Regions from separate parts of the Micromonospora sp. WMMD737 genome, predicted to be linked through region 2. Evidence: riboswitches for the same ligand, from Rfam matches in the RefSeq annotation. Region 2 holds a riboswitch; the other holds the start of a gene.
What was found. A riboswitch is a leader RNA that binds a small molecule or an ion and turns the genes downstream of it on or off. The one in region 2 is predicted to bind S-adenosylmethionine.

Region 1: it holds a riboswitch for S-adenosylmethionine, as region 2 does, so the genes downstream of both, ACN27A_RS33515 (bifunctional o-acetylhomoserine/o-acetylserine sulfhydrylase) here and ACN27A_RS18970 (aminotransferase class V-fold PLP-dependent enzyme) in region 2, are expected to answer to the same signal.

What each region holds. Positions count from the first base shown of each region.
Region 1 covers NZ_JBMHMH010000003.1:2,141-8,968, forward strand. Annotated here, with positions in the region: gene metX (homoserine O-acetyltransferase MetX) at 1-175, opposite strand, end outside; gene ACN27A_RS33515 (bifunctional o-acetylhomoserine/o-acetylserine sulfhydrylase) at 186-1,541, opposite strand; SAM riboswitch class IV at 1,670-1,790, opposite strand; gene ACN27A_RS33520 (alpha/beta fold hydrolase) at 1,893-2,723, opposite strand; gene ACN27A_RS33525 (exodeoxyribonuclease III) at 2,796-3,608, shown strand; gene trpS (tryptophan--tRNA ligase) at 3,688-4,707, shown strand; gene yhjD (inner membrane protein YhjD) at 4,749-5,789, shown strand; gene ACN27A_RS33540 (D-alanyl-D-alanine carboxypeptidase family protein) at 5,794-6,828, opposite strand, start outside.
Region 2 covers NZ_JBMHMH010000001.1:4,332,158-4,338,985, reverse strand. Annotated here, with positions in the region: gene ACN27A_RS18975 (DMT family transporter) at 1-421, shown strand, start outside; gene ACN27A_RS18970 (aminotransferase class V-fold PLP-dependent enzyme) at 510-1,790, opposite strand; SAM riboswitch class IV at 1,838-1,957, opposite strand; gene ACN27A_RS18965 (PrsW family intramembrane metalloprotease) at 1,980-3,464, shown strand; gene ACN27A_RS18960 (hypothetical protein) at 3,474-3,641, opposite strand; gene ACN27A_RS18955 (GroES family chaperonin) at 3,741-4,079, opposite strand; gene ACN27A_RS18950 (AI-2E family transporter) at 4,168-5,535, shown strand; partial or broken gene ACN27A_RS18945 (ATP-dependent DNA helicase) at 5,540-6,235, opposite strand; partial or broken gene ACN27A_RS18940 (ATP-dependent DNA helicase) at 6,389-6,828, opposite strand, start outside.

The DNA of each region.
Region 1 (6,828 bases), on a different contig from region 2:
ACACCATCACGACGTTGTCGCGGCTCGGGGACAACTCGCCCCAGCGCTGCACCGCGATCGACACGTCATCGATGACCTGACCGTTCTCCAGGGTGACCGATCCGATGTCGATGACGCCGACTTCACCCTCGGGTGGCAGTGCCACGCACTCTCGAACAACATCCACGATAGTCACGTCACCATCCTCAGAACGATGCAACTGTCTGCGGGTCGGCGACGGCCGAGGCGAACGGCTTTGCGGCGGTGAAGCCCTGGTCGAGGTCGGCGAGGATGTCGTCGATTCCCTCGATCCCGACTGCGAGCCGGACCAGGCCGGGTGTCACCCCGCTGGCGAGTTGCTCCTCGGCCGACAGTTGCTGATGGGTGGTCGAGGCCGGATGGATCACCAGGGAGCGGACGTCGCCGATGTTGGCGACGTGGCTGTGCAGCGTCAGCGCGTTGACGAACGCCTTGCCGGCCTCGATCCCGCCGGCCAGCTCGAACGCCAGCACCGCACCGGTTCCCTTGGGCGCAAGCTTCTTTCCGAGTTCGTACCACGGTGAAGTAGGCAGCCCGGCGTAGTTGACCGAGACGACGTCGGGGTGTCCGGCGAGGTACTCGGCCACCCGCTGGGCGTTGGCCACATGGCGTTCCAGGCGCAGGCTCAGCGTCTCCAGGCCCTGGGCGATCAGGAACGCGTTGAAGGGCGCGGCCGCCGAACCCAGGTCGCGCAGCAGCTGCACCCGGGCCTTGAGTGCGTATGCCGGCGGGCCCAGTTCGGCGAACACCACACCGTGGTAGCTGGGGTCGGGGGTGGTGAACCCGGGGAAACGGCCGTTGGTCCAGTCGAAGGTGCCGCCGTCGACGATCACCCCGGCGATGGCCGTGCCGTGCCCGCCCAGGTACTTCGTGGCCGAGTGCACGACGATGTCGGCGCCGTGGCGCAGCGGCTGGATCAGGTAGGGCGTCGCGATGGTGTTGTCGACGATCAGCGGCACCCCGACGTCGTGGGCCACCGCCGCGACGGCCGGGATGTCGAGGATGTCGATCTGCGGGTTGGAGATCGTCTCGCCGAAGAACGCCTTGGTGTTGGGCCGGGCCGCCGCGCGCCACGACTCCGGGTCATCGGGGTTGTCGACGAACGTCACGTCGATGCCGAGCTTGGGCAGTGAGTAGTGGAACAGGTTGTAGGTGCCGCCGTAGAGCCGCGGGCTGGACACGATGTGATCACCGGCGTTGGCGATGTTGAGGATCGCGAACGTCTCGGCGGCCTGGCCCGAGGCCAGGAACAGCGCCGCCACGCCGCCTTCCAGGGCGGCGATGCGCTGCTCCACCACATCGGTGGTCGGGTTCATGATCCGGGTGTAGATGTTGCCGGGCTCGGCCAGGCCGAACAGCGCCGCGGCGTGCTCGGTGCTGTCGAACGCGTAGCTGGTGGTCTGGTAGATCGGCAGTGCCCGCGCGTTGGTGGCGGAGTCGGGCGTCTGCCCGGCGTGGATCTGCTTGGTCTCGAACGACCACCGGGACGTCGGGTCGTCGCTGGGTACGTGTTCGCCGCTCATGTTGTTTCGGTTCTCCTCCGGACGGGCTCCTGTGATGGTGAGGTGATCGCTGTTGCGTTACCGACAACAGTGCATCGGTGACCTCGCCATCAGGTGTCCCTGTCTACTCAGGGGGCCCGTTCACGGCGGACCCGCGCTTGCCGCGTAGCCGGTTGTGGCTACTCAACCTGGTTCATCACCCGGGGCACCCCACCGCGGTTGGAGGGTTGCCGGCCAGCAAGCCGGGGCTTCGCGCTGGCACTCATGACCGAGTCGAAGCGTATCGCACTGCGCTGGTGCGGTGCCACTGGGTTGCGTCGCAGTGCCGGGCGCGGGCCGGAACGCGGAGGTCGTCGGGCGTTGCCGGGGGTCTCAGCCGATGGCGCGTTGCGGGCCGGCGTGCCGCTCGATGAACTCGCCGATCAGCGCCGAGATGCGATCGGGTGCCTCGAGCATCGGGATGTGCCCGAGCTCGGGCAGACGCACCACCTCGGCGTGTTCGGGCAGGTGGCGCAGGAAGTAGCGGTTGCCCCGCGGGGTGGGGAAGACCCGGTCCCGTCCGCAGAGCACCAGCTGGGTCGGGGCGCCCAGGCCGGCCAGCTCCAGTAGGCCGGGCAGCCGCAGCGTTTTGACCAGCAGCTGCAGGTAGGCGCTGCAGTGGGTGGCGTCCTCGACCAGGGCGCGCAGGTCCTCGTCGCTGGGGCCGTCGGCCGGTCCGCTCACCGGCAGGGTCGCCAGGCGCCGGGCCAGCGGGAGGTCGAGAATGCGGGGTCCGAGCAGCCGGGCCGCGACCAGCGCCGGCCCGCCGGCCACGAACTTCAGCACGGTTTCGTACTTCGACAACGAGTGGTGCGGCCAGCCGCCCGCCGGCGCGATCGCGGTGAGCGTGCGGGCCCGTCCGCGGCGTTCGAGTTCGAACGCCACCCAGCCGCCCAGCGAATTGCCGACCAGGTGGGCGGTCTGCCAGCCCAGCTGATCCATCCGCCGCTCGATGTCGTCGACCAGCATCTCGGTGTGCAGCAGCCAGGTCGGCGACGGTGGTCCGCCGTGATGGCCCAGCATGGTCGGCGCGAACACCTCGAATCGGCCGGTCGCGCTCAGCTGGGCGGCGACCGCCCGCCACACGTTCTGGGAGCACAGGAAGGGGTGTAGCAACAGGACCGGCTCACCGGATCCGGTGTGAATCGGCTCTCGTGGTGCCATGGCCCGACAGTAAGGTGATACCGGCGGTACCGCAAGAATGTGTGCTCCGTTGCGGCGCTATGGTCGGCGGTCGTGGCTCGCGCTCTCACCGTCAGCACCGTCAACGTCAACGGCATCCGGGCAGCGGTCAAGGCCCGCTCGGCCGACAACCTCGGCCTGCTGCCCTGGTTGACGGAGACCGCCGCAGACGTGGTGTGCCTGCAGGAGACGCGGGCCGACGACGAGCAACTGGCCGGCGCACTGGCCCCGGCGCTTGCCGACGGGTGGCACCTGGCGTCGGCGGTGCCCCACATCAAGGGGCGCAACGGCGTCGCGGTGCTGTCCCGCACACCGTTCGATGGAGTCAGAATCGGCTGTGGTGCAGAGGAATTCGCAGACCACGGCCGCTACCTCGAAGTGGACACCGCGGGGTTGACGGTGGGCAGCGTCTACTTTCCGACCGGTGAAGCCGAGACTGACCGCCAACTCGAGAAGGAACGGTTCATGGCCGCGGTCGTCGACCGGATGGCCGAGTTGCTCTGCAGCGGGCGCGAAGCGGTGCTCTGTGGCGACTGGAACATCGCCCACACCGAGAACGACATCAAGAACTGGCGCGGAAACACCAAGAAGGCGGGCTTTCTGCCGCAGGAACGTCAATGGCTCACCGATCTGCTGTCCACCGGCTGGGTCGACGTCGTCCGTCAGGCCCACCCCGGGGCCGCCGGCCCGTACGCGTGGTGGTCGTGGCGGGGCAAGGCCTTCGACAACGACGCCGGGTGGCGCATCGACTACCACCTGGCCACCCCGGCGCTGGCCGCGCGGGTCTCGTCGGTGCGCACCGAACGTCCCGCCGCCTACGCGCTGCGCTGGTCCGACCACTGCCCGGTCACCGTCGAGTACGGGTGATTCGGGCGCGGCCCGGCACCCACGCGTCGACCGGGCACGCCGAATCCGCCGCGCAGGGCTCCATGGGACAATGGCGGCCATCATGAGCACGCCATCCAAGCCGGTCGTCTTCTCCGGCGCGCAGCCGACGTCGGACTCCCTGCACCTGGGCAACGCGCTGGGCGCGGTCGCGCAGTGGGTCGGCCTGCAGGACGGCCACGACGCCTACTTCTGCGTCGTCGACCTGCACGCCATCACGATCGCCCAGGACCCCGCGACGCTGCGCAAACGGACACTGGTCACCGCGGCGCAGTACCTCGCGCTGGGCATCGACCCGGACCGGGCCACCGTCTTCGTCCAGAGTCACGTACCCGCGCACACCGAATTGGCCTGGGTGCTGGGATGTTTCACCGGTTTCGGGCAGGCGTCGCGGATGACCCAGTTCAAGGACAAATCGCAGAAACAGGGCGTCGACGCCACCACCGTGGGACTGTTCACCTACCCGGTGCTGATGGCCGCCGACGTGTTGCTCTACGCCACCGACCTGGTGCCCGTCGGTGAGGACCAGCGTCAGCACCTCGAACTCGCGCGCGACGTCGCCCAGCGGATCAACACGCGCTTCCCGGACACCTTCGTCGTGCCCGAGGCGATGATCCCCAAGGCCACCGCCAAGATCTACGATCTGGCGGACCCGACCGCGAAGATGAGCAAGTCGGCGGCCACCGATGCCGGGCTGATCAGCCTGCTCGACGATCCGGCCAAGACCGCCAAGAAGATTCGCTCCGCGGTGACCGACAGTGAGCGCGAGATCCGGTTCGACCCGGAGGGCAAGCCCGGGGTGTCGAACCTGCTGACCATTCAGGCCGCGGTCACCGGCGCCGAGGTCGACAAACTCGTCGACGGCTACGCCGGGCGTGGATACGGGGATCTGAAGAAGGAGACCGCCGAGGCGGTCGTGGAGTTCGTCACACCTATCAAGAACCGGGTTGACGAGTTGCTCGCCGACCCGGCAGAACTGGAGAGCGTGCTGGCCGCCGGGGCCCAGCGGGCGCGTGAGGTGTCTGGTAAGACGTTGCGCCGGGTATATGACCGCCTAGGGTTTCTGCCAGCGAAACCGTAGGCACCGTCGCCGCGCGACGACGACAACGAGCAGGGGGTCGGATGACCGCGCCGTCCGCGAGCGATTCCGACGACAAGCCCGGCCTGATGGCCCGGCTGCGGGCCCGGATGCCGTGGTTCGACCACGTGATGCGGGCCCAGGAGCGGTACAACAGCAGCAAGGGCAACTTCTACGCCGCCGGCATCACCTACTACACCATCTTCGCGTTGTTCCCGCTGTTGATGGTTGGCTTCGCGATCGGCGGGTTCGTGCTGGCCAGCAGGCCGGAACTGCTCATGGAGACCGAAAACCAGATCCGCGCGAACGTCTCCGGCGACCTCGGCCAGCAACTCATCGAGTTGATGGAGGCCGCCATCGAGTCGCGCACCTCGGTGGGCATCATCGGCCTCGCGACCGCGGCGTGGGCGGGTTTGGGCTGGATGAACAACCTGCGCGAGGCGCTGAGCCAGATGTGGGGCCTGTTCCGGGACAAGCCTGCAGGGTTCGTCAAGACCAAGCTGTCCGATCTGCTCGCCCTGGTGTCGCTGTTCGTCGCCAGTGTGTTCACGCTGGCCCTCACCGCGCTGGGCAACACCGGGGTGATAAAAGATCTGCTGCACTGGTTGGGTTTCCAGGACTCGGCGATTCTCAGTCTGACCCTGCGCGTCGCGTCCATCGCCATCTCGATCCTGGTGTCCTGGTTGCTGTTCACCTACGTGATCGCACGGTTGCCGCGGGAGTCGGTCAGCTTCCGCAGCAGCATGCGGGCGGGGTTGATCGCCGCGGTGGCCTTCGAGGTGTTCAAGCTGGTCGCCTCGATCTACCTGCGGTCGGTGCTCACCGGTCCGGCGGGGGCGACGTTCGGCCCGGTGCTGGGTTTGATGGTGTTCGCCTACATCACCGCGCGGCTGGTGCTGTTCTCCACCGCGTGGGCGGCGACGATGCCGGAGAACATGGGCGATGCGGCGCTGCCTGCTCCCGGCCCGGCTGTCATCCACAACCGGGTCATCACCCGGCCCGGTCTGGGCCCCTGGCAGGCGGTGGCGGCCGCGGCGGCTGGAGCGCTTGGGGTGCTGACGTTTTCGCGGTGGCGCCGGCGCTGACCGCTCAGTGTTGCGGGCGCCGGTTGAGCGCCCGTGCGCCCATGATCAAGGTGAAAACCACGATGCTGCCGATCACACCCACGCCGATGCGGACCGGGAGCGCGTCGACCTCGGGCAGGACGGCGTCGGCCGTCGTGGTCGTCGTCGTGGCGGCGGGATCGGGTTCGGGTGCGACCAGTGCCGGGTCCGGTTCGATGAGGCTGCCGACCTTGGTGCCCGGCGGGGTGGCGAAGCCGTAGTCGAGCAGCCGCACCGCCTGCTCCCACGGGGCGATCGGCTGGCGGGTGCCGCGCAGCAGCACCGCCACCAGCCGGCGGCCGTCGTGGTCGGCGGCGCCGACGTAGGTCTGCCCGGCGTCGTCGGTGAACCCGGTCTTGCCGCCCAGTGCGCCCGGATAGTTGGCCAGCAGCTTGTTGTCGTTCTCGATCGGATAGGTCGATCCGTCGCGTCCGGGGAAGGTGAAATCGCGGGTCGCCACGATGTTCGCGAAGACAGGGTTCTGCCAGGCGTAGCGGTAGAACAGGCCCATGTCGTAGGCCGAGGTGCTCATCCCGGGGCCGTCGAGTCCGGACGGGGTGGCGATGCGCGTGTCGTGGGCGCCGAGCTGACCGGCCAGCACGTTGAGTTTGTTCAGCGTGGCCTGCATGCCGCCCATCTGCATTGCGAGCGCGTGGGCCGCGTCGTTGCCCGAATACATCAGCAGGCCGTGCAGCAGGTCGTTGATCGAGTAGAAGCCGCCTTCACCGACACCGACCTTGGTGCCTTCCTGGGCTGCGTCCTCGGCCGTGCCCGGTACCACCTTGTGCAGGGGTAGGTCGCGGATCGCCTGCATGGCGGTGGAGACCTTGATGACGCTGGCGGGGCGGTGCCGGCCGTGCGGGTCGCGGGCGGCGATGACGTCGCCGGTGTCGAGGTCGGCGACCAGCCATGCCTCGGCGGAGACCTCCTCGGGCACCGGCGGTGTGCCCGGTGCGGTGATGATGCCGCAGCCCGACAGGGCGTCCCCGCCGAGCGGTTTGGCCGGCACCGGCAGCGGAGC
Region 2 (6,828 bases):
GCTCTGCGGCCTGGGGTACGCCGAGGGCGGCGCCCTCGCCCGCGAGCTGGGCGGCGCCCGGACGATCTGCTGGGCGTTGCTGCTCTCGCTGCCCGTCACCGTCCCCGTCATGGTCGTCGCCGCCGTGGCCGCCCCGCCGCGCGCCGATCCCGTCGCCTGGTCGGCGTTCGGCTACCTCACCGTGGTCTCGATGTTCCTGGGCTTCTTCGCCTGGTACGCGGGCCTGGCCCGGGGCGGCATCGCGCAGGTCGGGCAGATCCAGCTCGCCCAGCCGGTGCTCACCCTGGCCTGGTCGGCGCTGCTGCTCGGTGAGGCCGTCACCCCTGCCTCGATCGCGGCGGCGGTGGCGGTGCTGGCGTGCGTGGTCCTGATCCAGCGCACCCGCGACCGCGCGCCGGCACCCGCGGTGGGGAAGGCCTGACGGAGGACGCGGCCGGTCCCGGGGCGGTGCGGGGCTCGTGCCGTCCCGCCGGCCCGGGGGAGCGGGCCGGCGGGTGCTCCCGGGTCGGTCAGGCCAGCGCGGCGAGGGCGGCGAGCAGCCGGTCCACGTGCCCGGTCGTGCTGCCCAGGCCGATGCTGGCGCGCAGGGCGGTCGGCGGCAGGTCCCGCCGGCCGCCGCGGGCGGCCGCCTCGTCGAGCAGCCGCCGCGCCAGCGGGTGGGCGCAGAACAGGCCGTCGCGCACCCCGATGTCGTACGTCGCCGCGAGCTCCGCCGCCACCTCCGTCGAGTCCCGGCCAGCCACCACGAACGACACGATCCCCACCCGGGGCGCCGCCGGCCCGAACATGCGCAGCTCCAGCACGTGCGGCAGGGCCGCGAGGCCCTCACGCAGCCGGGTCAGCAGAGCCTGCTCGGCGTCGTGCAGGGCGTCCCGGTCCGCGTCGGCGAGCGCGGCGCAGACCGCCGCCAGGGCGACCGCGCCGAGCAGGTTCGGAGTGCCCGCCTCGTGCCGGGCCGGGCCGGTCGCCCACCGTACGTCGTGGGTGGCCGCCCCGACGTGGCTGGTGGCGCCCCCGCCGGCCAGGTACGGCGGTGCGGCGTCCAGCCAGTCCGCGCGCCCGACGAGCACCCCCGCGCCGAACGGGGCGTACAGCTTGTGGCCGGAGAGCGCGACGTAGTCGACGTCGAGGGCGGCGACGTCCACCGGCGCGTGCGGGGCGAGCTGCGCGGCGTCCACCGCGATCCGGGCGCCGTGCCGCCGGGCCACCCGGGCCAGCTCGGCCACCGGCCAGCGCTCCCCGGTCACGTTGCTCGCGGCGGTCACCGCCACCAGCACGGGCGGGCCCTGCTGCGCGCCGCGGGGGCCCGACGGGGCCGGCCTGCGCAGCTCGCCGAGCGCCGCGTCCAGCGCGCGGACCGCCCCGGCGGGATCCGGGGGCACCGGCAGCCGCACCGAGCCACGCGGCCAGGGCAGCAGGTTGGCGTGGTGCTCCCCGCCGAAGGTGACCACCGTCGTGCCGGCGGGCAGCGCCCGGGCCAGCAGGTTCAGCGCGTCGGTGGTGTTGCGGGTGAAGACCACGTGGTCGTCGGCGCGGGCGCCGAGGAAGTCGCCGACCGTCTGCCGGGCGCGCTCGTAGGCGAGGGTGCAGCGCCGCGACAGCGCCCCGGCGCCGCGGTGCACGCTGCCGTACCAGGGCAGCAGCTCGGCCACCGCGTCGGCCGCGGCCCGCGCGCAGGGCGCGGTGGCCGCGTAGTCGAGGTTCACCTGGCCGGGTACGCCGAGCACGTCGAGCGGGTCGGCGACGGCGGGCGGCTGCGGCGCGGGCGGGGGTGCGAGGGTGACGGTCATGGGCCGACCTCCGGGTCCAGGGACCCCGGGTGGGCGCACACGGGCGGGGTCCGCGCTTGCCCGGCACGCGATCGGGCCGGGCCCGGTCATCACCCGGGGCACCCCACCGCGAACTCGACGAGGGTTGCCGGCCAGCAAGCCGGGGCTTGACGCTGGCGCTCGTGACCTGCCCGCAGCATAGCCGGGTGAATGCGGCCGGACCAGGCGGCCGGGGATGGCTACGCTGACCGCATGGCCGACACCCCGCCCGGCGCACCCCTGCCGCCGTCGCCGACCGCGCCCGCCGTTCCGCCGCCCGGTGGGGCGGGGCCCGGGATGCCGCTGCGCCGGTTGGGGTGGCGTCGGGCCCTGGTGCTGGCCGGCGCCGTCCTGTTCATCGCGGCGTGCGCGCTGTTCATGCTCTTCACGCTGGGCGAGAACCTGGGCGTCGAGGCGCTGCTGATCGGCGTGGCCGCCGCGATCCTCCCGGTTCCGGTGCTGGTGGCCTGTTTCCTCTGGCTGGACCGCTACGAGCCGGAGCCCCTGAAATATCTGATCTTCTGCTTCGCCTGGGGCGCGTTCGTCTCCACCGCGGCCTCGCTGACCGTCAACGAGTTCTCCGCCGGGCTGTTCGAGGACTGGGGGCTGCCGACCGCGCTGACCGCGGTGCTGGTCGCGCCGTTCATCGAGGAGCTGACCAAGGCCCTCGGGCCGATCCTGCTGCTGATCTTCCGCCGGCGGGAGATCTCCGGGATCACCGACGCGCTGGTCTACTGCGGGCTCTCCGCGATCGGGTTCGCCATGGTGGAGAACATCCTCTACCTGGGCGGCCACGGCTACGCCAGCGGCGCGGAGCGGTACGGGCCGGCGACCGGCACCCAGCAGGTCATCGCCATCTTCATCGTCCGGATCCTGCTCTTCGGCTTCGCCCACCCGCTCTTCACCTCCATGACGGGGGTGGGGCTGGGCATCGCCGCGCGCACCGCCAGCCGGTGGGTCCGGGTGCTCGCCCCGCTCGCCGGCCTGCTGCTGGCGATGATGCTGCACGGGCTGTGGAACCTGCTGCCGACGCTCACCCAGGCCACCGGACAGGTCTTGATCATGCTGTACGGCTTCATCGGCGTGATGGTGCCGGTCTTCTTCGCCATGGTCGGGCTCGCCCTGTGGCTGCGGGCCTGGGAGGGGCGGCTCACCGAGCGGATGCTGCCGGACTACGTGCGGGCGGGCTGGCTGACCCCGCCGGAGGTGGCGGCGCTGAGCAGCCTGGGGCGGCGGCACGCGGCCCGGGTGTGGGCCAAGCGGGTGGCCGGCGACGGCGGGCTGAAGGCGATGCGCGGCTACCAGTTCGCGGCGACCCGGCTGGCGCTGCTGCGCGACGGCGCACTGCGCGGCCTGGACCGGCGTCCGGTGGACCGGGAGCGGACCGCGCGGGAGGAACGGGAGCTGCTGGAGGCGATCGGCGCGTACCGGTCGTTCTTCGTGGGCCGGGACCCGCAGGTGCCGGCGGGGATCTGGGACGGGCACCGCTACCACCTGCGGTTTCCGGACGGCACGCAGCGGTCGGTCGAGGCGCCGGACGAGCCCGTCGTGCCGATCCCGGTGGTGCTCGTCCCGCCCCCGCCGCCGGCCGGCTTCGGCCCGCCCGGCTGGTACGGCCAGCAGCCGCCGGCGCCGTGGCACCCCGGCCGCCCCTGAGCCCGGTCGTCAGGTCATCAGGCTGGTGAGGAAGTCACCGAGGCCCTGCGCCATCGCCATCAGTCCCGCCCCGATCGCCTTGAACATCTCCGCCGCGCCCTCCGGCCGGAAGGCCATGAAGTAGATCAGGAACGCGACGCTCCCCCAGAGCAGAATCTTCTTCACGAGTACCGGCATCGCGTCCCTCCCCAGGGCCGGTGATGCGGCTGGCTTCCCGGCGGGGGGCGACGCAAACGGCACCGGCGCCCTCATCCGGGCGGGTGGGGCGGGGTGGGCTCAGAGGTAGAGGCCGGTGGAGTCGTTCTCGACCCGCTCGGCGGCCACGGCGTGCACGTCGCGTTCGCGCAGCAGCACGTACCCGCGGCCGTGCAGTTCGACCTCGGAGCGGTCGTCGGGGTCGAAGAGGACCCGGTCGCCTGAGACGATGGCGCGCACGTTCGGCCCCACGCCCACGGCCGTGGCCCAGGCCAGCCGCTTGCCCACGGCGGCGGTCGCCGGAATCACGATGCCGGCGGTCGAGCGTCGCTCACCCTCGCTCCCCTCCATCCGCACCAGCACACGGTCGTGCAGCAGGCGGATCGGCAGCTTGGAGTCGAGATTCTGGTCGGCGGTCACGCCGCAGACGCTACCGTGTCCCGGTCGGCGGGCCGTGGGCGGTTACGCGCCGGGGGCCGGGGGCAATGTGTGGCGGACCTGCCCTACGGTGGCGTCGTCGGACGTATCCTGTCCGCCCACCGGCGTGGGCGGGCCGGTCTCTTGCCAGGAGGTGCGCTTGAGCCGCTTCGAGCAGATCCGCGGACGGCTCCGTCGCGCGTACGAGTCGGGCCGGGAGGCGGCGCGGGCACGGCGTACGGATCCGGCCGACGGCCCCGAGTCGGCCGGCGTGGCCTCGCCGACGTCCCCCGGCCCCGTGGCGGCGCCGTCCGCGACCGTGGTGGGCGCCCCGCCGCCCGGGGCGATGCACAACTCCACCTCCAGCCGGGACGACGCGGACGTGCCGCACGCGCTGCGGATCGCCGCCGCGTGGTCCTGGCGGCTGATCGTGATCGGCGTCGTGGCCTGGGCGCTGCTGAAGGTCGTCGGCACCGTCCGGATCGTGGTCATCCCGCTGGCCGTCGCGCTGCTGCTCTCGGCGCTGCTCGCGCCGGCGGTCGGCTGGCTGCTGCGGGCCCGCCTTCCCCGCTCCATGGCGACGGCGGTGGTGCTGGTGGGCGGCCTGGCCGCGGTGATCGGGACGCTGACCCTGGTGGTGAACGAGTTCATCCAGGGCGTGCCGGAGCTGAGCAAGAAGTCCTCCGAGGGCGTCCGGCAGATCCAGGACTGGCTGAAGACCGGCCCGCTGCACCTCTCCGACGGCCAACTCGACAACTACATCGAGGAGGGCCAGAAGTGGATCAACAACAACACCGAGAAGTTCACCAGCGGCGCCCTCTCCACGGCCGCCACGCTGGCTGAGGTGCTGACCGGCACGCTGCTGGTGCTCTTCGCCACGTTCTTCTTCCTGCGCGACGGCAACAAGATCTGGCGCTTCCTGGTCCGGCTCCTGCCGGTGGCCGCCCGCTGGAAGGTCGACGACGCCGGGCGGGCGTCCTGGGCGACGCTGGTCGCCTACGTCCGGGCGACCGTGCTGGTCGCCTTCATCGACGCGGTCGGCATCGGCGTCTTCCTGGTCATCTTCGACATCCCGTTCGCCTTCCCGCTCGCCGCCCTGGTCTTCCTCGGGGCGTTCATCCCGATCGTCGGTGCGACCCTGTCGGGCGTCGTCGCGGTCCTGGTCGCGCTTGTCGACAGCGGCCCGGTGACCGCGCTGATCATCCTCGGCGCGGTGGTCGGGGTGCAGCAGGTGGAGGGGCACCTCCTCCAGCCGCTGATCATGGGCCGGGCGGTGGCCATCCACCCGCTCGCGGTCATCATCGGCATCGCGGCCGGCGTGGTCCTCGCCGGGATCACCGGCGCGCTGGTCTCGGTGCCGCTGATCGCCGTGCTCAACACGGCCGTCCGCCGGCTCGCCGCCCGCACCGTTCCGGACACCCCGCCCGACGCCGTCGTCGTCGCCTCCCAGGCGCCCTGACGGGTCAGACCTTGGCGAGGCGGTCGAGGGCGCCCCGGGCGACCTCCGGCCGGGTGGTGTACCAGAAGGGCGGCAGCGACCGGCGCAGGAACGGCCCGTAGCCCCGGGCCGTCTCCAGGCGCGAGTCGAGGACCGCCACCACGCCCTTGTCGCCCGTCGACCGGATCAGCCGCCCCACCCCCTGGGCCAGCCGGATCGCGGCGATCGGCACGCTGACCGCCGCGAAACCCGACCCCCCGCCGGCGTCCACCGCCGCGGCCCGCGCCGCCGCCAGCGGCTCGTCCGGCCGGGGGAAGGGCAGCCGGTCGATGACCACCAGCTGGCAGGAGTCGCCCGGCACGTCGACGCCCTGCCAGAGCGACATCACCCCGAACAGGCAGCTGGACTTCTCCTCCCGGAACCGGCGTACCAGCAGCGGCAGCGCCTCCTCGCCCTGGAGCAGGACCGGCAGGTCGGTCCGCGCGCGCAGCAGCTCCGCCGCCTGCTGCGCGGCCCGCCGGGAGGAGAAGAGGCCGAGGGTACGCCCGCCGAGCGCGGTGACCAGCTCGAGCAGCTCCTCGCCGGCCGCGTCGGGCAGCCCGGAGACGCTGGGCCGGGGCAGGTGCGCGGCGACGTACAGGATGCCCTGCCGGGGGTAGTCGAACGGCGAGCCGACGTCGAGGGAACGCCAGCCCGGCCCCGAGGTGGCCGGCGCCCCCGCCGTGCCACCCTGTGCGGCGCCGTCCTGGGCCCGGCCGCCCTGGGCCGCGCCGCCGTCGGACGGTCCGGTGCCTCGTGCCGGTGCGGCGGCGCCGGTGCGCCCGGCCGACCGGGCGGCCATGGCGGCGGCGGCCGGTGACGGCGGGTCGGCCGGGGGCGCCTCCAGGCCCAGCGCCCGGGCCACCGTGTCGAACCGGCCGCCCAGCGTCAGCGTCGCCGAGGTGGCGACGACCGTGCGTTCCTCGTACAGATGGGTGGCGAGCGTGCCGGCGACGGAGAGCGGCGCGACCACCAGCGCCCGGCGACCGGTGTTGTCGTTCTTCTCCACCCAGGCGACGTCGTGGTCGGCCTCCTCCAGCAGCCGCTGCGCGGTGGCCGAGAGCTCGTCGAGCACCGCCTTTGCCTGCTGCTTGCGCACCGGGTCCGGGTCGTCGGCCTTGACGTCGCCGATCGCGTCGAGCGCCGCCCGGGTGGCCGCGTCGAGCAGGGTGCACGCCTCGCGCAGCGGGGACGGCAGCCCCGAGGTGATCCGCCCGGCCGGCGCCTCGGCCAGCCCGACGGCCAGGGCGTCGCCGGCCGCCGTCAGCGACTCGG